Regions from separate parts of the Streptomyces vulcanius genome, predicted to be linked through region 2. Evidence: riboswitches for the same ligand, from Rfam matches in the RefSeq annotation. Region 2 holds a riboswitch; each other region holds the start of a gene.
The links. Region 2 has a riboswitch for cobalamin ahead of ACFPIH_RS44855 (ribonucleoside-diphosphate reductase subunit alpha). Riboswitches for the same ligand answer to the same signal wherever they lie in the genome.
Positions count from the first base shown of each region.

Region 1 (5,109 bases), on a different contig from region 2:
GAGGAGTCCAACGCCTTCTACCGGCGCAATCTGGCGGCGGGTCAGAAGGGCCTGTCGGTCGCCTTCGACCTGCCCACGCACCGCGGTTACGACAGCGACCACCCGCGGGTGACCGGTGACGTCGGCATGGCGGGGGTCGCCATCGACTCGATCTACGACATGCGGCAGTTGTTCGACGGCATCCCGCTGGACAGGATGACCGTGTCGATGACGATGAACGGCGCCGTGCTGCCGGTGCTCGCGCTGTACATCGTGGCGGCGGAGGAACAGGGCGTGCCGCCCGAGAAGTTGGCCGGGACCATCCAGAACGACATCCTCAAGGAGTTCATGGTCCGCAACACCTACATCTATCCACCGAAGCCGTCGATGCGGATCATCTCCGACATCTTCGCGTTCACCTCGCAGCGGATGCCCCGCTACAACTCGATCTCCATCTCCGGCTACCACATCCAAGAGGCGGGCGCGACGGCCGACCTGGAGCTGGCGTACACCCTCGCCGACGGTGTCGAGTACCTCCGGGCCGGGCGGGAGGCCGGCCTGGACGTGGACGCGTTCGCGCCCCGGCTGTCGTTCTTCTGGGCGATCGGCATGAACTTCTTCATGGAGATCGCCAAGATGCGGGCGGCGCGCCTGCTGTGGGCGAAGCTGGTGCGGCAGTTCGACCCGAAGAACGCCAAGTCCCTTTCGCTGCGCACCCATTCGCAGACCTCCGGCTGGTCGCTGACCGCGCAGGACGTGTTCAACAACGTCACGCGGACGTGTGTGGAGGCGATGGCGGCGACCCAGGGCCACACCCAGTCGCTGCACACCAACGCCCTCGACGAGGCCCTCGCGCTGCCCACCGACTTCTCGGCGCGCATCGCCCGCAACACCCAGCTGCTCATCCAGCAGGAGTCCGGCACCACCCGGGTCATCGACCCGTGGGGCGGCAGCGCGTATGTGGAGAAGCTGACGTACGACCTCGCCCGGCGGGCCTGGCAGCACATCGAGGAGGTCGAGGCGGCGGGCGGCATGGCGCAGGCCATCGACGCCGGTATCCCCAAGCTGCGGGTGGAGGAGGCGGCGGCGCGTACCCAGGCCCGGATCGACTCCGGACGTCAGCCGGTGATCGGCGTCAACAAGTACCGCGTCGAGACCGACGAGCAGATCGACGTCCTCAAGGTCGACAACTCCTCCGTGCGCACCCAGCAGATCGAGAAGCTGCGGCGGCTGCGCGCGGAGCGGGACGACGTCGAGTGCCGGGCCGCCCTCGACGCGCTCACCCGGGCCGCCGGCGGCGAGGGCAACCTGCTGGAGCTGGCGGTGAACGCGGCCCGCGCGAAGGCGACCGTAGGCGAGATCTCCGACGCCCTGGAGAAGGTGTACGGGCGGCACGCGAGCCAGATCCGTACGATCTCCGGCGTGTACCGCAACGAAGCAGGCGAGTCGCCGAACGTGGAGCGCACCCGCTCCCTGGTGTCCGCGTTCGCGGAGGCCGAGGGCCGCCGGCCGCGCATCCTGGTCGCCAAGATGGGCCAGGACGGCCACGACCGCGGCCAGAAGGTCATCGCCACCGCGTTCGCCGACCTCGGCTTCGACGTCGACGTCGGCCCGCTGTTCCAGACCCCGGCCGAGGTCGCGCGCCAGGCCGTCGAGGCGGACGTGCACATCGTCGGGGTGTCCTCGCTGGCCGCCGGCCACCTCACCCTCGTACCGGCACTGCGCGAGCAGCTCGCCGAGGAGGGCCGCGAGGACATCATGATCGTGGTCGGCGGGGTGATCCCGCCGCAGGACGTGTCCACCCTCCTGGAGATGGGCGCGGCGGCCGTCTTCCCGCCCGGCACGGTGATCCCGGACGCGGCGTACGACCTCGTGGCGCGGCTGGCGGCCGACCTCGGGCACGAGCTGTGATCGATGTCGACGCGTATGTGAAGGGCGTGCTCGACGGGAAGCGGGCGCTGATCGCGCGCGCCATCACGCTCGTCGAGTCGACGCGGTCACAACACCGCGTGCAGGCGCAGGAGTTGCTGACCGAGCTGCTGCCGCACAGCGGGCGGGCGCGGCGGATCGGGATCAGCGGGGTGCCCGGCGTGGGCAAGTCGACGTTCATCGACGCGTTCGGGACGATGCTGACCTCTCTGGGGCACCGGGTGGCGGTGCTCGCCGTCGACCCGTCGTCGAGCCGGACGGGCGGCTCGATCCTCGGCGACAAGACCCGGATGGAGCGGCTGGCCGTCGACCCGGCGGCCTTCGTACGGCCCTCCCCCACCGCCGGGACGCTCGGCGGCGTCGCGAAGGCGACCCGGGAGTCGATCGTGGTGATGGAGGCGGCCGGATACGACGTCGTCCTCGTCGAGACGGTCGGCGTCGGGCAGTCCGAGACCGCCGTCGCCAACATGGTCGACTCCTTCCTGCTGCTCACCCTGGCCCGCACCGGCGACCAGTTGCAGGGCATCAAGAAGGGCGTCCTGGAACTGGCCGACGTGATCGCCGTCAACAAGGCGGACGGCCCGCACGAGCGCGACGCGCGCGCGGCGGCCCGGGAACTGGCGGGCGCGCTGCGGCTGATGCACGGCGCCGACGCGGTCTGGTCACCGCCGGTGCTGAGTTGCAGCGCCCGGGAGTCCACCGGCCTGGACACGGTCTGGGAGCGTCTGGAACAGCACCGCACGCTCCTGGACTCGACCGGGCGGCTGGCCGCCAAGCGCCGTGAGCAGCAGGTCGACTGGACCTGGAACATGGTCCGCGACGAGCTCCTGGGCCGGCTGCACGCCGACCCGGCGGTACGGTCCCTCGCGCCCGCTCTCGAACAGCGGGTCAGGGAAGGCGAGTTGACGGCGACGCTGGCCGCCGAGCGGATTCTCGGGGCGTTCGGCACGCAGGCTCCCTGATCAGCCCTGTGGTAGCTTGCCGGGGCCAGTCGTACTCCTGTGCGTACCTGTGAAGGGACGTGCACGGGTCAGGGAATCCGGTGCGAATCCGGAACTGACGCGCAGCGGTGAGGGTGACGGGCGGGGCAACGGCCACTGGAGCGCGAGCGCGCTGCGGGAAGGCGCCTCGTCCGGTGGACCCCGAGTCCGAAGACCTGCTGGCGGCCTCCGGCGGCGGCAAGCGGCCGGGGGAGCTCCGTACGACCGGGCTTCGCGCCAGAGCCCTCGACGCCGAAGGAAGTCCCGTGCCGCTCGCACGCCCCTCTGTGCTGTTCCTTGCCTGCGCCCTCCTGTTGACCGCCTGTGGCGGGTCCGGCGGCGGCGACTCCGCAAGCGGCGACCGGGCGGCCGTCACCCTCGACAACTGCGGGCAGAAGGTCACCGTCGAGAACCCGCCGAAGCGGGCCGTCTCCCTCAACCAGGGCACGACCGAGATCATGCTGTCGCTGGGGCTGGCCGACCGTATGGCGGGCACCGCCACCTGGACCGATCCGGTGGCGAAGGGCCTGGAGAAGGCCGAGGCGAAGGTGCCACGGCTGGCGGACAACGCGCCCTCCTTCGAGAAGGTCCTGGACGCCGAGCCCGACTTCGTCGCCGCCTCCTTCGCCTCCACCTTCGGCAAGGGCGGCGTGGCCACGCGCGCGCAGTTCGGGAAGCTCGGCGTGCCCACCTACCTCTCCCCCGCCGACTGTGCCGGCAAGGACAACAGCGGCGGCGGCGACGGCGTCCGCACCGGGCCGCTGACCCTGGACGCGGTCTACGGCGAGATACGCGACCTGGCGAGGATCTTCGGCGTGGAGGAGCGCGGCGAGCGGCTCGTCGCCGGGCTCCGGGGCCGGGTGGAGAAGGCGACCTCCGGGCTGGACGCCAAGGGTGTGACCCTCATGTACTGGTTCGCCAACTCCCGGTCCCCGTACCTGGCGGGCTGCTGCGGCGCCCCCGGCATCGTCACCGGCGAACTCGGCGCGAGGAACGTCTTCGACGACACACACGAGGAGTGGCCCCAGGTCGGCTGGGAGACCGTCGCCGACCGCGACCCGGACGTCCTCGTCATCGGCGACCTGATCCGCGAGCAGGAGACCGCCGAGACCGCCGCCAGGAAGATCGAGTTCCTGGAGGGCGACCCGGTCACGAAGAACATGACGGCGGTGCGGAAGAAGCGGTACGTGCGGCTGTCCGGGCAGGCGATGAACCCGACGATCCGGACCGTCGAGGGCATCGAGAAGGTGGCGGCGGCGCTGCGCACCTACGGCCTCGCGGGATGACCGACGCCCTGGCGTGGGCGGCCGGTCTCGTGCTGCTGTGCGTGTCCGTCGCCGTGGCGATCACCATCGGGCCCGCGGACATCGCCGTCGGGGACGTCTGGGCCACCGTGGCCGCCCATCTCGGCTGGGGGCACTCGGGGTTGTCGCCGATCAGGGACGGCATCGTGTGGAACCTGCGGCTGCCGCGCACCCTGCTCGCCGCGGTGTGCGGGGCCGGGCTCGCGGTGTGCGGGGCGGTGATGCAGTCGCTGCTGCGCAACCCGCTCGCCGATCCCTTCGTCCTCGGTGTCTCCTCCGGCGCCTCGACCGGCGCGGTCCTGGTCGTCGTACTCGGCGCGGGCGGCGGGCTGCTGTCGGTGTCCGGGGGCGCGTTCCTGGGCGCGGCGGTCTCCTTCGCGCTGGTGCTGCTGCTCAGCCACACGCTGGGCGGCACCACCGACCGGGTGGTGCTCGCCGGGGTCGCGGCGATGCAGCTGTTCTCCGCGCTGACCTCGTTCGTGGTGCTGACGGCGGCCGACGCGGAGACCACCCGCGGTGTGCTGTTCTGGCTGCTCGGCTCGCTCAGCGGGGCCGGCTGGACGGACGTGCACGTGGGCCTGGCGGCGCTGGCGGTGTGTCTGCTGGTGTGCGCGGGGTACGCCCGCACGCTGGACGCGTTCGCGTTCGGGCAGGACGCGGCCGCCTCGCTGGGGGTGCACGTGGCCCGCACCCGTCTGGTGCTGCTGTGCGCGACCGCCCTGCTGACGGCGGTCCTGGTCAGCTCTGCGGGCGCGATCGGCTTCGTCGGCCTGGTGCTGCCGCACGCCACGCGCGTGCTGACCGGCCCCGGCCACACCCGGCTGCTGCCGGCCACCGCGCTCGCCGGGGCGGTGTTCCTGGTCTGGGTCGACACCCTGGCCCGTACCGTCCTGGACCCGCAGGAGGTGCCGGTGGGT
Region 1 covers NZ_JBHSFK010000001.1:197,538-202,646, forward strand. Annotated here, with positions in the region: gene scpA (methylmalonyl-CoA mutase) at 1-1,890, shown strand, start outside; gene meaB (methylmalonyl Co-A mutase-associated GTPase MeaB) at 1,887-2,870, shown strand; cobalamin riboswitch at 2,895-3,072, shown strand; gene ACFPIH_RS00965 (ABC transporter substrate-binding protein) at 3,155-4,174, shown strand; gene ACFPIH_RS00970 (FecCD family ABC transporter permease) at 4,171-5,109, shown strand, end outside.
Region 1: linked by a shared signal. The riboswitch ahead of ACFPIH_RS00965 (ABC transporter substrate-binding protein) and the one ahead of ACFPIH_RS44855 (ribonucleoside-diphosphate reductase subunit alpha) in region 2 are both predicted to bind cobalamin.

Region 2 (5,109 bases):
CCGGGTAGCGCATGGGACGCAGCGTCAGCTCGAAGCCCGGGTCGAGGAGATGGGTGTTACGGGTGGACATTACTGGCATGCCTCGCAGGACTCGGGGTTCTCAAGGGAGCAGGCGACCGCGTCGGGGTCGGCTGCCTGCTGTACGGGGATGGTGGCCTGTGCGGCGCGGGCGATCCGGGTCGCCGGGCGCGAGCGCAGGTAGTACGTCGTCTTCAGGCCCGCCTTCCAGGCGTACGCGTACATCGAGGAGAGCTTGCCGATGGTCGGCGTCTCCAGGAACAGGTTCAGGGACTGCGCCTGGTCCAGGTACGGGGTGCGGGCGGCGGCCATGTCGATCAGACCGCGCTGCGGGATCTCCCACGCCGTGCGGTACAGCTGCCGTACGTCCTCGGGGATCCAGACGAAGTCCTGCACCGAGCCGTTCGCCTCGCGCAGCGCCTCCCGGGTACGGGCGTCCCAGACGCCCAGCCTCTTGAGCTCCTCCACCAGATACGAGTTGACCTGGAGGAACTCACCGGACAGCGTCTCGCGCTTGAACAGGTTGGACACCTGCGGCTCGATGCACTCGTAGACACCGGCGATCGAGGCGATGGTGGCGGTGGGGGCGATGGCCAGCAGCAGGGAGTTGCGCAGTCCGGTGGCCGCGATCCGCTCGCGCAGCGCCGCCCAGCGCTCCGGCCAGGTGAACTCGACGCCGTAGTGGTCGGGGTGCAGTACTCCGCGCGCGGTACGGGTCTGCTCCCAGGCCGGCAGCGGGCCGTCGCGCTCGGCCAGGTCGGCGGAGGCCTCGTACGCGGCGAGCATGACGCGCTCGGCGATCCGGGTGGAGAGCGCCCGGGCCTGCGGGGAGTCGAAGGGCATCCGCAGCTTGAAGAAGACGTCCTGGAGGCCCATCGCGCCGAGACCGACCGGCCGCCACCTGGCGTTGGAGCGGCCCGCCTGCTCGGTCGGGTAGAAGTTGATGTCGACGACCCGGTCCAGGAAGGTGACGGCGGTGCGGACGGTGTCGTCCAGCCGCTCCCAGTCGATGTCCCCGTCGCTCACGAAGGCACCGAGGTTCACGGACCCCAGGTTGCAGACGGCCGTCTCGCCGTCGTTCGTCACCTCCAGGATCTCCGTGCAGAGGTTGGAGGAGTGGATCACCGCGCCCGGCTCGGCGGTCTGGTTGGCGGTGCGGTTGGCCGCGTCCTTGAAGGTCATCCAGCCGTTGCCGGTCTGCGCGAGGGTGCGCATCATCCGGCCGTACAGGTCACGGGCCGGGATGGTCTTCTTCGCGAGCCCGGCCGCCTCCGCCCTCCGGTACGCGGCGTCGAACTCGTCGCCCCACAGGTCGACCAGCTCGGGCACGTCGGAGGGCGAGAACAGCGACCAGGTGCCGTCCTCGTTCACCCGGCGCATGAACTCGTCCGGGATCCAGTGCGCGAGGTTCAGGTTGTGCGTACGGCGGGCGTCCTCACCGGTGTTGTCGCGCAGCTCCAGGAACTCCTCGATGTCGGAGTGCCAGGTCTCCAGGTAGACCGCCGCCGCGCCCTTGCGCCGCCCGCCCTGGTTCACGGCGGCGACGGAGGCGTCCAGCGTCTTGAGGAACGGCACGATGCCGTTGGAGTGGCCGTTGGTGCCGCGGATCAGCGAACCACGGCTGCGGATCCGGGAGTACGACAGACCGATGCCGCCGGCGTGCTTCGAGAGCCGGGCCACCTGGTGGTAGCGGTCGTAGATGGAGTCCAGCTCGTCGATTGGGGAGTCGAGAAGGTAGCAGGACGACATCTGGGGGTGCCGGGTACCGGAGTTGAAGAGCGTGGGGGAGGACGGCAGGTAGTCGAGCCGGCTCATGAGCCCGTAGAGCGCGGCGACTTCGTCGACGGAGCGCGGGCTGTCGTCCTCGGCGAGGCCGGCCGCGACGCGCAGCAGGAAGTGCTGGGGCGTCTCGACGACCTTGCGGGTGTGGGGGTGCCGCAGGAGGTAGCGGCTGTGCAGGGTGCGCAGGCCGAAGTAGCCGAAGCGGTCGTCGGCGCCGGTGTCGACCAGCGCGTTCAGCCGGGCCGCGTGCAGCCGTACGAACGCGGCGGTGCGGTCGGCGATCAGGCCCTCGCGGTGGCCGACGGCGACGGACTCGGTGAACGAGGTCACGCCCTGGGAGGCGGCCTCCGCGGCGACGCCGATCGTCAGCAGCCGGGCGGCCAGCTTCGAGTAGGCGGGGTCCTCGGAGATCAGGCCGGCCGCCGCCTCCGTGGCCAGCTCGCGCAGCTCGGCGTTGACCTCGTCGAGGGCTCCCCGGGCGGACCGGCCGCGCAGTGCGGCGGCGGCGACCCGGCCGGGGTCCGCGTCGGGGAGGTCGGCGGTCAGCTCGGTCAGGGTCCGCAGCAACGCGGTCCCGGGACCGTCGGTGTCCAGCTGGATGGCTGAAGCCGGATCGGCTGGCGCGATGGTCACGTGGGGGCTCTCCCTCGCTCGGCTGGGGGCCTGGCGGAGGGCAGGGGCAGCACACGAGCGCACGGGGCGTCGCGTCCACCGGCCCACTCCACGAGGCCCGGACGTCAAGGCACCCGGGCCGGGGCGGCCGGGCGCGCTGTCGGCAGGTCCTCGGACTGAACCAGGCGTGCAAAAGCACGCATGTACACCGTTGCGGGACAGTTCCGGATTCGCACCGGATTCCCCTGCGGCGACAGCGAGCACGAGCATACATCTTGTGCTCACCTGTCACGCCACCACCAGATGTTGTGTCGCGGAGGTGTCAGAGCGTCAGGTGATAGGTGAGCAGAGTGAAGTCGTCCAGATGTGGCACGGGATTCCAGTCCCGCTCGGGTGTGCGGACGAAGCCGAGGCGTTCGTATATGCGGTGGGCGGCGTGCATGGCCCTCTGGGTCGACAGAACGACGCCCGTGCAGCCTTCCGTGGCCCGGGCACGGTCGAGGCAGGCGCGGACGAGGGCCTCGCCGGTGCCTCTGCCGCGCGCCGCGGGGCCGACCGCGAGCATACGGATCTCGGTCTGTCCGGGGCCCGCCAGGTCGGCCATGGGGCCGGGCCCCGGCACGAAGGTGACACCGCCGAGGAGACGGTCGTCCGCCACCGCCACCAGCACCTCGGCCGCCGCCGCCCGCTTCGCCACGTTCCGCAGTTCGTGCAGGTAGTCGTCGTCCTCGCCGAAGTCGAGGAGGTTGTCGTCGAGATAGGCACGGCCGGTGAGGGTGCCCAGGGCTTCGTATTCGGTGGGGTCCGCTTCCCGGATCTCTATGTCCATGGCGCGCAGTGTGCACCAGACGCACGACAGCGGGCCGCCGGATTTTCTCCGACGGCCCGCCGATGCCGGTTACTCAGTGGGCCGAGTCGGCAGTCGCCGGCGGCAGTTCCACCTGGACTCCCGGGTCGCCCGCGTCCGCCGTGTAGTCCTGCGGGCTGGTCTCGTCCACGCCCTCGGGGGCCTTGGCGGCCCTCAGGACGAAGGTCAGGACCACCGTGACCACCACGTTCAGGACGAACGCCGTCAGGCCGATGTAGCCGATCTCGCCGATTCCGGGGATCTCCTTGGACGAGCCGCCGAAGTGCTTCTGGGTCGGGGAGGCGACCCCGTACGCGGCGACCGTGCCGTAGACCATGCCGACCGCCCAGCCGGCCAGCAGCGCCCAGCGGTGGAACCAGCGGGTGAACAGGCCGCCGACCAGGGCCGGGAAGGTCTGCAGGATCCAGATGCCGCCGAGGAGCTGGAAGTTGATCGCGACCGTCTTGTCCATCGTCAGGACGAAGACCAGCGCGCCGACCTTCACCAGGAGGGACACCAGCTTGGAGACCTTCGTCTCCTGCTCGGGCGTGGCGTCCGGCTTGATGAAGTCCTTGTAGATGTTGCGGGTGAAGAGATTCGCGGCTGCGATCGACATGATGGCCGCCGGGACGAGCGCGCCGATGCCGATCGCCGCGAACGCCACCCCCGCGAACCAGGCCGGGAACATGTTCTCGAACAGCTGCGGGATCGCCAGCTGGCCGTTGGTGACCTTCACTCCGGCCGCGACGGCCATGAAGCCCAGCAGGGCCAGCAGACCGAGCATCAGGGAGTACAGCGGCAGGATCGTGGTGTTGCGGCGGATCACCTCACGGCTCCTGGAGGAGAGGGTCGCGGTGATCGAGTGCGGGTACATGAAGAGGGCCAGCGCGGAGCCGAGCGCCAGCGTGGCGTACGTCCACTGGCCGGCCTCGGGCGGGACCAGGCCGCCCGCCCTGGCCGCGGTGTACTTCTCGCTCGCCGAGGCGAAGATCTCGTCGAACCCGCCCAGCTTGATCGGGATGTAGATGATCGCCACCGCGATGACGATGTAGATCAGCGTGTCCTTCACGAACGCGATCAGTGCGGGGGCGCGCAGCCCGGACGAGTAGGTGTACGCGGCCAGCACGCCGAAGGCGATCAGCAGCGGGAGGTCCTTGACGAACCAGTTGGTGTCCTCGCCGCCGCCGACGCCCATCACGTCCAGGACGGCCTGGATGCCGACCAGTTGCAGCGCGATGTACGGCATCGTCGCCAGGATGCCGGTCAGCGCCACCGCCAGCGACAGGCCCTTCGAGCCCCAGCGCCCGCGCACGAAGTCGGACGTCGTCACGTACCCGTGCTTGTGCGACACCGACCACAGACGGGGCAGGAGCGTGAAGATCAGGGGGTAGACGAGGATGGTGTACGGCACCGCGAAGAAGCCCGCCGCGCCCGCCGCGTAGATCGCCGCGGGGACGGCGACGAAGGTGTACGCCGTGTACAGGTCGCCGCCGAGCAGGAACCAGGTGACCCAGGTGCCGAACGACCGGCCGCCCAGGCCCCACTCGTCGAGGCTGTGCTCGTTCTCGGCCTTGCGCCAGCGCGCCGCGAGGAAGCCCATGGCCGTGACGGCCAGGAAGAAGAAGATGAAGACGGCGAGCGCCACGCCGTTGACGCCGTCGTTCATCGGCCGGCACCTCCGTGACGCGACCGCTGGTCACGCTGCCACAGCTTGTACGCGAGCATCGTGAGCACGGTCGAGACCAGCACCCACAGCATCTGGTACCAGTAGAAGAAGGGGATCCCGATGAACGCCGGATCCACCTTCGCGTACGAGCCCACCCACAGCATCGCCACGAACGGCGCGAGCA
Region 2 covers NZ_JBHSFK010000044.1:41,610-46,718, reverse strand. Annotated here, with positions in the region: gene ACFPIH_RS44860 (ribonucleotide-diphosphate reductase subunit beta) at 1-70, opposite strand, end outside; gene ACFPIH_RS44855 (ribonucleoside-diphosphate reductase subunit alpha) at 70-2,433, opposite strand; cobalamin riboswitch at 2,558-2,682, opposite strand; gene ACFPIH_RS44850 (GNAT family N-acetyltransferase) at 2,735-3,241, opposite strand; gene mctP (monocarboxylate uptake permease MctP) at 3,315-4,925, opposite strand; gene ACFPIH_RS44840 (DUF3311 domain-containing protein) at 4,922-5,109, opposite strand, start outside.

Region 3 (5,109 bases), on a different contig from region 2:
TTCGGCGGGAAGCTGAGGGACCTTCAGACCGTCGCGCACACCGTCGCCGAGATGGCCGTGCGCACCGAGTCGGCCCGCCTGATGGTCTACGCCGCCGCCATGGCGTACGACACCGGCGCCCCCGACGTCCCCCGCCGCGCCGCCATGGCCAAGCTGCTCGCCACCGAAGCCGCGCAGTTCGTCGTCGACGCGGCCGTCCAACTCCACGGCGCCCGCGCCCTGCACCGAGGCCACCTGCTGGAACACCTCTACCGCGAGGTCCGCGCCCCGCGTATCTACGAAGGGGCGAGCGAGGTCCAACGCGGCATCATCGCCCGCGAGTTGTATGCGGCCCGCGACACCGGCACGGAGACCGTCCGATGACGGCCGAACGCGTCAACCCGCCCCGGCTCTCCCCGCCCACCGGCTTCTCCCACGCCGTCGTGGCCACCGGCTCCCGCCTGGTGTTCCTCGCCGGCCAGACCGCGCTCGACGCCGACGGGAAGGTCGTGGGGGACTCGCTGCCCGAGCAGTTCGCGCGGGCGCTCACCAACCTGCTGGCCGCTTTGACCGCCGCGGGCGGCACGGCCGCGGATCTGGCGCGCGTCACGGTCTACGTCACGGACGTCGCCGCCTACCGCTCCTGTGCCGCCGAACTCGGCCGGGTGTGGCGGGAGTCGGCCGGACGGGACTATCCGGCGATGGCGGTCGTCGGGATCGTACGGCTGTGGGACGAGGAGGCCCTCGTCGAACTGGACGGGTTCGCCGTGCTGGACGGATGAGCGATTCTCTGACGATCCGTCAGGCGGCCACGGCCAGGCGGTCGGTGGGCACCCGGTGCGGGGCCACCACGCGGCCGTCGGGGCGGAGCTCGCCGGAGTCGTCGAAGACGATCGTGCCGTCGCACAGCAGGCTCCAGCCCTGCTCGGGGTGGGCGGCGACGATGTGCGGGATGTCGCCGGAGAAGCTGGGAGAGGACTGGGCACACATGGCGCACCTCCACGTCGGTGGCGGCCGGCCCTCCGGTCGGCCTCGCATGGGTAGACCATGCGCCCCGCCCGCGGCCGTCGCCAGGGGCAGCCGGAGAGCGTGACAGCACCGGGACAACTCCAGGACGGTTCGACGACGGCCGGTGCGGACTCGCCACCGAAGGAGTGACGGTCACGCCTGCGCACGGCCCCGCCCGGTACCAGTGGAAGCCCCCACCAACAGGAGGTCTCCATGCCGTTCCGTCCCGCCCTCGCCGCAGCCGCCGGCGCCGCCCTGTTCCTGCTGGCCCTGCCGGGCCAGGCCGCCACCGCCGCCCAGGCCGCGCCCGACGAGAGCGTCACCGTCGACCCGGCCGGCCGGATCGCCCCCGACGGCACCATCACCCTGTCCGGCACCTACCGCTGCACCGGCGCCACCGGACCCGTCTTCGTCAGCTCCTCCGTCCGGCAGGACCCCGGCACCACCCGCTACGGCATCGGTGGCACCCGGGCCGTGTGCGACGGCGCCCTGCACGCCTGGGCCAACACGGGCAAGCCCGCCCTGGCCACGTTCAAGGCGGGCGCCGCCCAGGTCGAGGCCACGCTGATGGAGCTGGAGCCCCACGGCGGCCTGCCCCTGCCCCGCTTCCACGCCGCGGGGGCACAGGACGTCACCCTCACCGAGAGCTGACCGGTCCCGCACGGCATACTCGACGGCGCCGGCCGGGCACGCGCCCGGCCGGCGCCCTCGTGGAAGGAACCGACGAGATCATGCGCCTCATAGCGGCCGGCGGCCCGACGGTGGTGTCCGGATGACCGGCACCAAGGACATCGAAGGCGAACCTGGACCCGTCCTGTTCCACACCGCCGGCCGAGCGGCCCACATCACCCTCAACCGTCCCAGGGCCCTCAACGCCCTCAACCACACCATGGTCCGTCATATCGACGAGGCCCTGACCGCCTGGGAGCACGACCCGGCCGTGGAGGTCGTGGTCGTCACCGGCGCCGGAGAGCGCGGCTTGTGCGCGGGCGGCGACATCCGCGCCGTCCACGACGACGCCCGCGACGGCGACGGCACCGCCTCGGCCGCCTTCTGGTACGACGAGTACCGCCTCAACGCCCGTATCGCCCGCTACCCCAAGCCGTACGCCGCCGTCATGGACGGCATCGTCATGGGCGGCGGCGTCGGCATCTCCGCGCACGGCGACGTCCGTGTCGTCACCGAGCGGTCCAGGGTCGCGATGCCCGAGACCGGCATCGGTTTCGTACCGGACGTCGGCGGCACCCGCCTGCTCGCTCTCGCGCCCGGCGAACTGGGCACCCACCTCGGACTGACGGGCACTCAGATCGGTGCCGCCGACGCCCTGTTGTGCGGACTGGCCGACCACTTCGTACCGTCCGCGTCGATCCCCGGCCTCCTCGCCGACCTCGCCGCCCTGCCCGTACGCGAAGCCCTCGCGCGTCACGCCCAGTCGCCGCCGCACGGAGAGCTGGCTCAGCGGCGGGACTGGATCGACGCCTGCTACGGCGCCGACACCGTCGAGGAGATCGTCGAACGGCTGCTCGCGCACGGCGACCCGGCGGCCAAGGACGCGGCGGAGACCCTGCTCGCCAAGTCGCCCACGTCCCTGAAGGTCACGCTGGCCGCGCTGCGCCGGGCCCGGCGGCTCGGCACGCTGGAGCAGGTGCTGGACCAGGAGTACCGGGTCTCCCTCGCCGCCCTGACCACGGCCGACCTGGTGGAGGGAGTGCGCGCCCAGGTCGTCGACAAGGACCGCGTCCCACGCTGGTCCCCGGCGACCCTCGCCGAGGTCACCCAAACCGCCGTCGAGCGTTTCTTCGCCCCCCTCGGCGCGCGCGAACTCGGCCTCGCCGGGCCCGGCACCGCGCCCGATCCGGCAGGGTGAGCGACCCCTCACCCGGCCTGCGAAAAAGATCACGCCAGATGGTGCGGTCTTGGCCATGTTCGTGACACGCGGTACCGTCGGTCCGATATCGACGACGACAGAACGGAAGCCGGTGGGAATCCGGCACGGTCGCGCCACTGTGTGCCACCCCTTTGGTGAGAGGGGGGCGAGTCAGACCCGTAGCCGTCGTCCAGTGCACCACCGAGATGGGACGCGAACTCCCAGAGGAGGCCTGTCATGGCCCAGCATGTCGCGCAGCCGACCGCCAACACCCCTGTCCTCCCCGCCAAACTGCCGATCGGCGCGATCGTCCCCTGGGCGGTCTTCTTCGGCATCCTGATGCTGGTCCTGCTCTACTTCGTCGGCGCCGAACAGGGTGCCACCTCCGTGGTCTCCGGCGAGGGCGTCCACGAGTGGGTGCACGACGCCCGCCACCTGCTCGGCTTCCCCTGCCACTGACCCGAGGGGAAACGGCACACCCATGAACTCCGCAACGGTGAGAAACCTTCTCGTGCGGGGCATGCTCGCCGGCCTCGGCGCCGGCCTGCTCGCCCTGATCGTCGCCTACTTCCTCGGTGAACCGAACGTCGACAAGGCGATCGGCTTCGAGGAGGCGCACGCACCCGCACACGAGCACGAGATGGAGATCGTCTCCCGCTCCCTGCAGTCCACCGCCGGCCTGGCCACCGGTGTCCTGCTCTACGGCGTCGCGTTCGGCGGCATCGCCGCCCTCGCCTTCTGCTTCGCGCTCGGCCGCGTCGGCCGCTTCACCCCGCGAGCCACCGCGCTGCTGCTGTCCGGCTCCGCCCTGCTCGCGGTCTACGTCGTGCCGTTCCTGAAGTACCCGGCCAACCCGCCCGCCGTCGGCAACGGCGACACCATCGGCAAGCGCACCACCCTGTACTTCCTGATGATGCTGCTCAGCGTGCTCCTCGCGGTGGGCGCCACCATCCTCGGCAAGCGCCTCGCGCCGAAACTGGGCACCTGGTACGCCACCGTCGCCGCGGTGGCCGCGTTCGCCCTCGTGATCGGCCTGGCCTACGCGTTCCTGCCCGTCATCAACGAGGTGCCCGCCGACTTCCCGGCCACCGTGCTGTGGCGCTTCCGGCTCTCCGCGCTGGCCATCCAGATCACCCTGTGGGGAGGCTTCGGGCTCGTCTTCGGCGAACTGGCCGAACGCCTGCTGAACCCCAGGCCCGCCACCGCGACAGCGGCCCGGACGGTCGCCGCACCCAGCTGACCGTGATGCCGTCGCGGCGACCGTCGCGACGGCGCCGTGAAAAGAACGCCCCGGGGCCGGCACCTTCGCCGCCCGGCCCCGGACCGTCCGTCGCGTCAGGACGCGGGCAGCTCGCCGCGGACCGTGCGGGCGGCGGTGACCAGGTTCTCCGGCGAGGCGCGGGTCTCGGGCCGGCCGCGGGTCTTCAGCCCGCAGTCGGGGTTGACCCACAGCCGCTCGGCGGGGATCGTCCTCAGGCGCGTGTGGAACGTGCCGAGGGCGGGAAACGGCGCCCTATTCGTTTGCCGGGGACGGCCGGGGAACCGTACGTTCGCCACCATGGCGGACGACGAACCCACACGCGCGGCACGACTGCTGGACGCCCAGGCCAAGGCCGAACGACTCTTCGCGGAGATCGAGAAGCGAGGTCTGGTGGCGCCGGGGGAGGGGGAGCGGGCGGTCAGCGACCGGGTCCGCGACCTGGCGAACGAACTCTTCGGCACCACCCGGCACTGGCACAAGCGGATCGTGCGCTCTGGCCCGAACACGCTCAAGCCGTACAAGGAGAACCCGCCGGACCGGCTGATCGGCGCCGACGACATCGTGTTCGCCGACTTCGGACCGATCTTCGAGGAGTACGAGGCCGACTTCGGCCGGACCTTCGTCCTCGGCGACGACCCGGTCAAGCACCGGCTGCGCGACGACCTGGCGACCGTCTTCGCCGCCGGAAAGCGGTTCTTCGCCGACAGCCCCGACATCACCGGCAGGCAGCTCTACGCGGAGGCCGAGCGACTGGCCGCCGAGGCCGGCTGGGAACTGGGCGGCTGGCACGCCGGGCACCTGGTCGGCGAGTTCCCGCACGAACGGATCGACGGCGCGGACGTGGAGTCGTACGTCGCCCCCGGCAACGACACCCGCATGCGCCGCACCGACAAGGCGGGCCGCCGCTGCCACTGGATCCTGGAGATCCACCTCGTCGACCGGGAACGCGGTTTCGGCGGCTTCTACGAGGAACTGCTCACCCTCGGCTGACTCA
Region 3 covers NZ_JBHSFK010000006.1:298,457-303,565, forward strand. Annotated here, with positions in the region: gene ACFPIH_RS12035 (acyl-CoA dehydrogenase family protein) at 1-363, shown strand, start outside; gene ACFPIH_RS12040 (RidA family protein) at 360-761, shown strand; gene ACFPIH_RS12045 (DUF5999 family protein) at 781-969, opposite strand; gene ACFPIH_RS12050 (DUF6299 family protein) at 1,201-1,638, shown strand; gene ACFPIH_RS12055 (enoyl-CoA hydratase/isomerase family protein) at 1,760-2,854, shown strand; cobalamin riboswitch at 2,907-3,057, shown strand; gene ACFPIH_RS12060 (CbtB domain-containing protein) at 3,092-3,313, shown strand; gene ACFPIH_RS12065 (CbtA family protein) at 3,336-4,094, shown strand; partial or broken gene ACFPIH_RS12070 (hypothetical protein) at 4,190-4,330, opposite strand; gene ACFPIH_RS12075 (M24 family metallopeptidase) at 4,413-5,105, shown strand.
Region 3: linked by a shared signal. The riboswitch ahead of ACFPIH_RS12060 (CbtB domain-containing protein) and the one ahead of ACFPIH_RS44855 (ribonucleoside-diphosphate reductase subunit alpha) in region 2 are both predicted to bind cobalamin.

Region 4 (5,109 bases), on a different contig from region 2:
CGGCCCGGCCGAGGATCTCGTACAGGCCCGCGTCCGCCCCGCGCAGCGAACCGCAGTACACGGCAAGGGCGTTGGCGCCCCGCGCCTCGACCGCCTCGCACAGGGTGTCCACGAAGGCGGTGTTGCCGCTCAGTTGGTGGGCCCGGTAGAAGAGGACACCGACGGTCGGCCGGCCCTCCACGAAGGCACGCTCGCCGTGGACGCCGTACTCGGGCATCTTCTGCGGCTCGACGAACCCCTCACCGGTCAGCAGCACGGTGTCGGAGAGGAACCGGGCGAGCTCCGTGAGGTTCGCGGGCCCGCCCTCGACGAGGTAGCGCAACGCCTCCGCGACGACACCGGCGGGCACCGACGACTCCGCCATCAGCTCGGCGTCCGGCACCGCCTCGCCGCCAAGCAGCACGGTCGGGATCCCGGCCGCCTTCAGCGCGGCCAGCCCGTCCTCCCAGGCCCGCTTCCCGCCGAGCAGCCGTACGACGGCGAGGTCCGCGCCCTCGACGAGCCCTGGAAGCTCCCGCTCGACATCCACCCGGGTCGGGTTGCCGATCCGGTAGTCGGCGCCGGAGGCGGCCCGGGCCGCCAGCAGATCGGTGTCGGCGGTCGACAACAACAACACTGTGCTCATGCGGGCGCTCCCGGTGGAATGAAAGGCAGTCCTTGCGGCGCGCCCGACTCGATGAGCCGCCAGAGCGCGTCGGTGTCCGCGTGCTGTTCGATCAGGTCGCCGAGCCGGTCGAGCTGCTCCTCGCGCAGCGCGGCGAAGGAGGTGTCGGCGGCCGGCACGAACCGGCGGCCCGCGGCGGTCGCCACCTCGCGCAGGAACGCCCGCCGGAACCCGTCCGACTCCAGCGAGCCGTGCCAGTGGGTTCCCCAGGTCTGCCCGACCCGGCAGCCGTCCAGGCTGTGTCCTTCGTCATCGGAGATGAACGCTTCCCCGCCTACGACATCGGCGACCCCGTGATGGATCTCGTACCCCTCGACCGGCTCGCCGAGGGCTTCGCCCACCGGCCGGGTGAGGGTCTTCTCCCGGGCGAACCTCACCCGCACGGGAAGGACTCCCAGCCCCTCCACGTGTCCGCGCCGGCTCTCGACCTCGTCCTCGATGTGCTCGCCGAGGATCTGGAAGCCGCCGCAGATGCCCAGCACGGGCAGCCCTTCGGCGGCCCTGCGCCGCAGGGCGTCCGCCAGCCCCCGCTCGCGCAGCCACTCCAGCGCCCGTACGGTCCCCCGCGTCCCGGGGATGACGACGAGGTCGGCGTCGGCCAGTTCCTCGGGCCGGTCCACGAACCGCACGACGACACCCGGCTCGGCGGCCAGCGCGTCCACGTCCGTGAAGTTGGACATCAGCGGGATCGCGCAGACGGCCACCCGCAGCACGTCCTCCCCGACGGGCGGGGAGACGTTCGACTCGCGCACGGTCCCGCGCAGCGAGACCCGCAGTCCGTCCTCCTCGTCGATCCCGAGACCGTGCCGGAACGGCAGCACGCCGTAGGTGCGCCGCCCGGTGAGCCCGTGCAGCATGTCCAACCCCGGCTCGAGCAGCGAGACATCACCCCGGAACTTGTTGACGAGGAACCCGGCGATCAGCGCCTGGTCCTCGGGCGAGAGCAGGGCGACGGTCCCGAAGAAGGACGCGAAGACGCCCCCGCGGTCGATGTCGCCGACGACGAGGACCGGCAGCCCGGCATTCCGGGCGATCCCCATGTTCACGATGTCGGTCCGCCGGAGGTTGATCTCGGCGGGCGAACCCGCGCCCTCGCAGATCACCGCGTCGTACGTGCCCCGCAGTTCGGCGAGACAGTCGAGAACCGTTCCGAGGAGTTTCTGCTGACGCCCCCCGTGATAGCCACGGGCGCTCATCTCCCCGACGGGCTTCCCGAGCAGCACGACCTGGCTGCTGCGCTCACCGCCCGGCTTGAGCAGCACGGGATTCATCAGCGCGGTGGGCTCCACCCGGCAGGCCTGCGCCTGCATGGCCTGCGCCCGCCCGATCTCGGCGCCTTCCTTCGTCACGAACGAATTGAGCGACATGTTCTGCGCCTTGAAGGGCGCGACCTTCACCCCCTGCCGCACCAGCCACCGGCAGATCCCGGCGGTGACGACGCTCTTCCCGGCGTCGGAGGTGGTCCCGGCGACCAGCAGGCCTCCGCCCGTCATGACGCAGCCCCCTTGACCGCCGCGGCGACGCCGAGGGCGAGCAGACCGACCCGGCGGGACAGCCGTACGGCCCGCTCGATGTCGTCGGCCTGCACGGCACGCCCCTCCTGGTTCAGTACCGGACGGTGCTCGACCCGGCCGCCGTACGACAGCGTCCCGCCCAGCCGCACCCCGAGCGCCCCCGCGAAGGACGCCTCGACGGGACCGGCGTTGGGGCTCGGGTGCCGGCCGGCGTCCTCCCGCCAGGCCCGCGCGGCCCCGCGCGGATCGTCACCCGCGAGGGCGGCGAGTACGGCGGTGAGCCGCGCCCCCGGCCAGCCGGCGAGGTCGTCGAGGCGCGCGGACGCCCACCCGAAGCGCCGGTGACGCGCGGACCGGTGCCCGACCATGGCGTCCAGCGTGTTGACCGCCCGGAACCCGAGGAGCCCCGGCACCCCGCCGACGGCCCCCCACACCACCGCCCCCACGACGGCGTCGGAGGTGTTCTCGGCGACGGACTCGACGACCGCTCGGGCGACGCCGTCGGCGTCCAGGGCCTGCGGATCCCGCCCGCACAGATGCGGCAGCCGCGCCCTGGCGGCCTCGACGTCCCCCGCCTCCAGCGCCCGCCCGATCACCCGGGCCTCGCGCGCGAGCGAGGTCCCGCCGACGACGGCCCAGGTGGCGGCGGCGGTCAGCGCGACGGAAGCGGCGGGGGAGGACCGTACGGCCCGCTCGGCGACGGCGCCCAGGGCCACCGCCCCGCCCACGCACACGGCGGTGTGCAGCGCGCCCCAGCCGCGGTGGTCCCGCCACAGCGCCCGCTCCACGGCGCCGGCCGCCCGTCCGAACGCGGCGACCGGATGGCCGCGGCGCGGATCGCCGAGCAGCAGATCACCGAGGAGGCCGGCGGCGGCGCCGTACGCGAAGACGCGATCGGCACGCATCGGCTCAGCCGGCCGTGGGGTCGGGCAGTGACCTGGTGCGGTACCTCAACGGCCCAGCGAGCATGGCGATATGTCCTCACTCAGGGTGTCCACGCCCTGGTTCGACTAGACCGGCGGTGAGAGTTCCTGGCTCCCGGGGATTGCTACCCCGGTCACAGTGGCGGGACCGCGCCGGATTCACACCGGCTTCCTCTCCTGCCGCCGTACATGGCTCCGGCAGTCCACCACGGGCCCGGAAGACCCGTCAACTTGCCGTTGACCTGCACGGGGAGAGTGTGCAGAACCCCACATCGCCGGTACGCCGGGCTCGTCCCGGCCACCGACTCGGGGCGAATCCCCTTGGGCAGGTGGTGCTGCTGGAGGTGTTCGGCGACGGCTCCGCGGGCGTCCAGCGTGTGTCGCGGGGCGGCGGCGGGCTCGCGGGGGCGGCGGAGACACTCCACGCCCGGGTCCGGCACCGTCGAGTCCGGCATCGCCCCTCGGCGCGGAGGCGGGCGTCGTCGTGGCCACGGCGCGGCTGCGGGGTGGAGCGCGAGGTGCCGGGCGGACGGGGAGGTGGCCGTGAGTCAGTGTTGACGACGGCATCGTGCTCTGGGACCTGACGTCGGCTCCCCCCCCTGCTGAGACAGGGGAGGGCCGCCCACGGGAGACGGTCAGACCACGATGAGTGAGATGCCGTACGCCACCGCCGCAGCGCAGGCGGCGAAGCAGGCGTAGGCGCCGGTCAGGGCGAGCGCGGCGGAGTCGCCCTGTTCCGCGGCGCGTTCGCGGCGGGACAGGCCCATGACGCCGAGGGTGAACAGGGCCACCAGGCCCACCGTGACCACGAGGCTGACGCCGAAGACGGAGCCCAGGGCCGCCCAGTCGATCTTCATGCTGGTTCTCTTCCTTCGTGTCCTTGGTACCGGGGGGCTCAGACGGCCGGGGCGGTGGGCTCGGTGGTCGCGGCGGTGGCGGCCGGGGCCGGGGCCGGAATGGTCGCCTTCAGGTCGTCGGTGACGAGAGCGATGGCCGGTTCCTCGGTCGCGTTGACGTTCGTCGCGTCGACGACCTCGCGCCGCGAGACCTTCCAGATCGCCGCGCTGGAGGCAACGAGGAAGAAGGCCACGACCGCCGTGCCCCAGTCGCCCAGGTCCGTCACGGACTCGGCGAGCGCGCCCACCAGGGCCGCCGCCGGGAGCGTCAGGCCCCAGGCCACGAACATCCGGGTCGCCGTCGACCAGCGGACCACACCGCCCTTGCGGCCGAGGCCCGCGCCCATCACCGCGCCGGAGACCGAGTGCGTGGTGGAGAGGGAGAAACCGAGGTGGGAGGAGGCGAGGATGACCGTCGCCGCGCTGGTCTGGGCGGCGAAGCCCTGCTGCGGCCGGAGATCGGTCAGGCCCTTGCCCATGGTGCGGATGATGCGCCAGCCGCCGAGGTAGGTGCCGAGCGCGATGGCCAGGCCCGCGGAGAGGATGACCCAGACCGGCGGGTCGGAGTCGGGGGCCACGGCGCCGCCGGCGACCAGGGCGAGGGTGATGATGCCCATCGTCTTCTGCGCGTCGTTCGTGCCGTGCGCGAGGGAGACCAGCCCGGCCGAGGCGATCTGCCCGGCCCGGTAACCCTTTTCGGCGGCCTTTCCGTCGGCCTTCCGGCCGAGGGTGTAGGAGAGCCGGGTCGCGAGCATCGCCGCGGCTCCGGCGACGATCGGCGCGGCGATCGCCGGGATCAGGACCTTGGTGACCAGCACGTCGCCGTGCACCGCACCCGAGCCCGCAGAGGCGATGGTGGCGCCGATCAGACCGCCCATCAGGGCGTGCGAGGAGCTGGAGGGCAGGCCCACCAGCCAGGTCAGAAGGTTCCACAGGATCGCGCCGACCAGTGCGGCGAAGATGACCTCGGGCCGGATGCCGCTCTCGTCGACCAGCCCCTTGGAGATCGTGTTGGCGACCTCCACGGAGAGGAAGGCGCCCACCAGGTTGAGCACGGCGGACATGGCCACCGCCACCTTGGGCTTGAGCGCACCGGTCGAGATGGTCGTGGC
Region 4 covers NZ_JBHSFK010000012.1:118,336-123,444, reverse strand. Annotated here, with positions in the region: gene cobN (cobaltochelatase subunit CobN) at 1-625, opposite strand, end outside; gene ACFPIH_RS20115 (cobyric acid synthase) at 622-2,157, opposite strand; gene ACFPIH_RS20110 (cobalamin biosynthesis protein) at 2,154-3,083, opposite strand; cobalamin riboswitch at 3,185-3,324, opposite strand; gene ACFPIH_RS20105 (hypothetical protein) at 3,737-3,958, opposite strand; gene ACFPIH_RS20100 (inorganic phosphate transporter) at 3,997-5,109, opposite strand, start outside.
Region 4: linked by a shared signal. The riboswitch ahead of ACFPIH_RS20110 (cobalamin biosynthesis protein) and the one ahead of ACFPIH_RS44855 (ribonucleoside-diphosphate reductase subunit alpha) in region 2 are both predicted to bind cobalamin.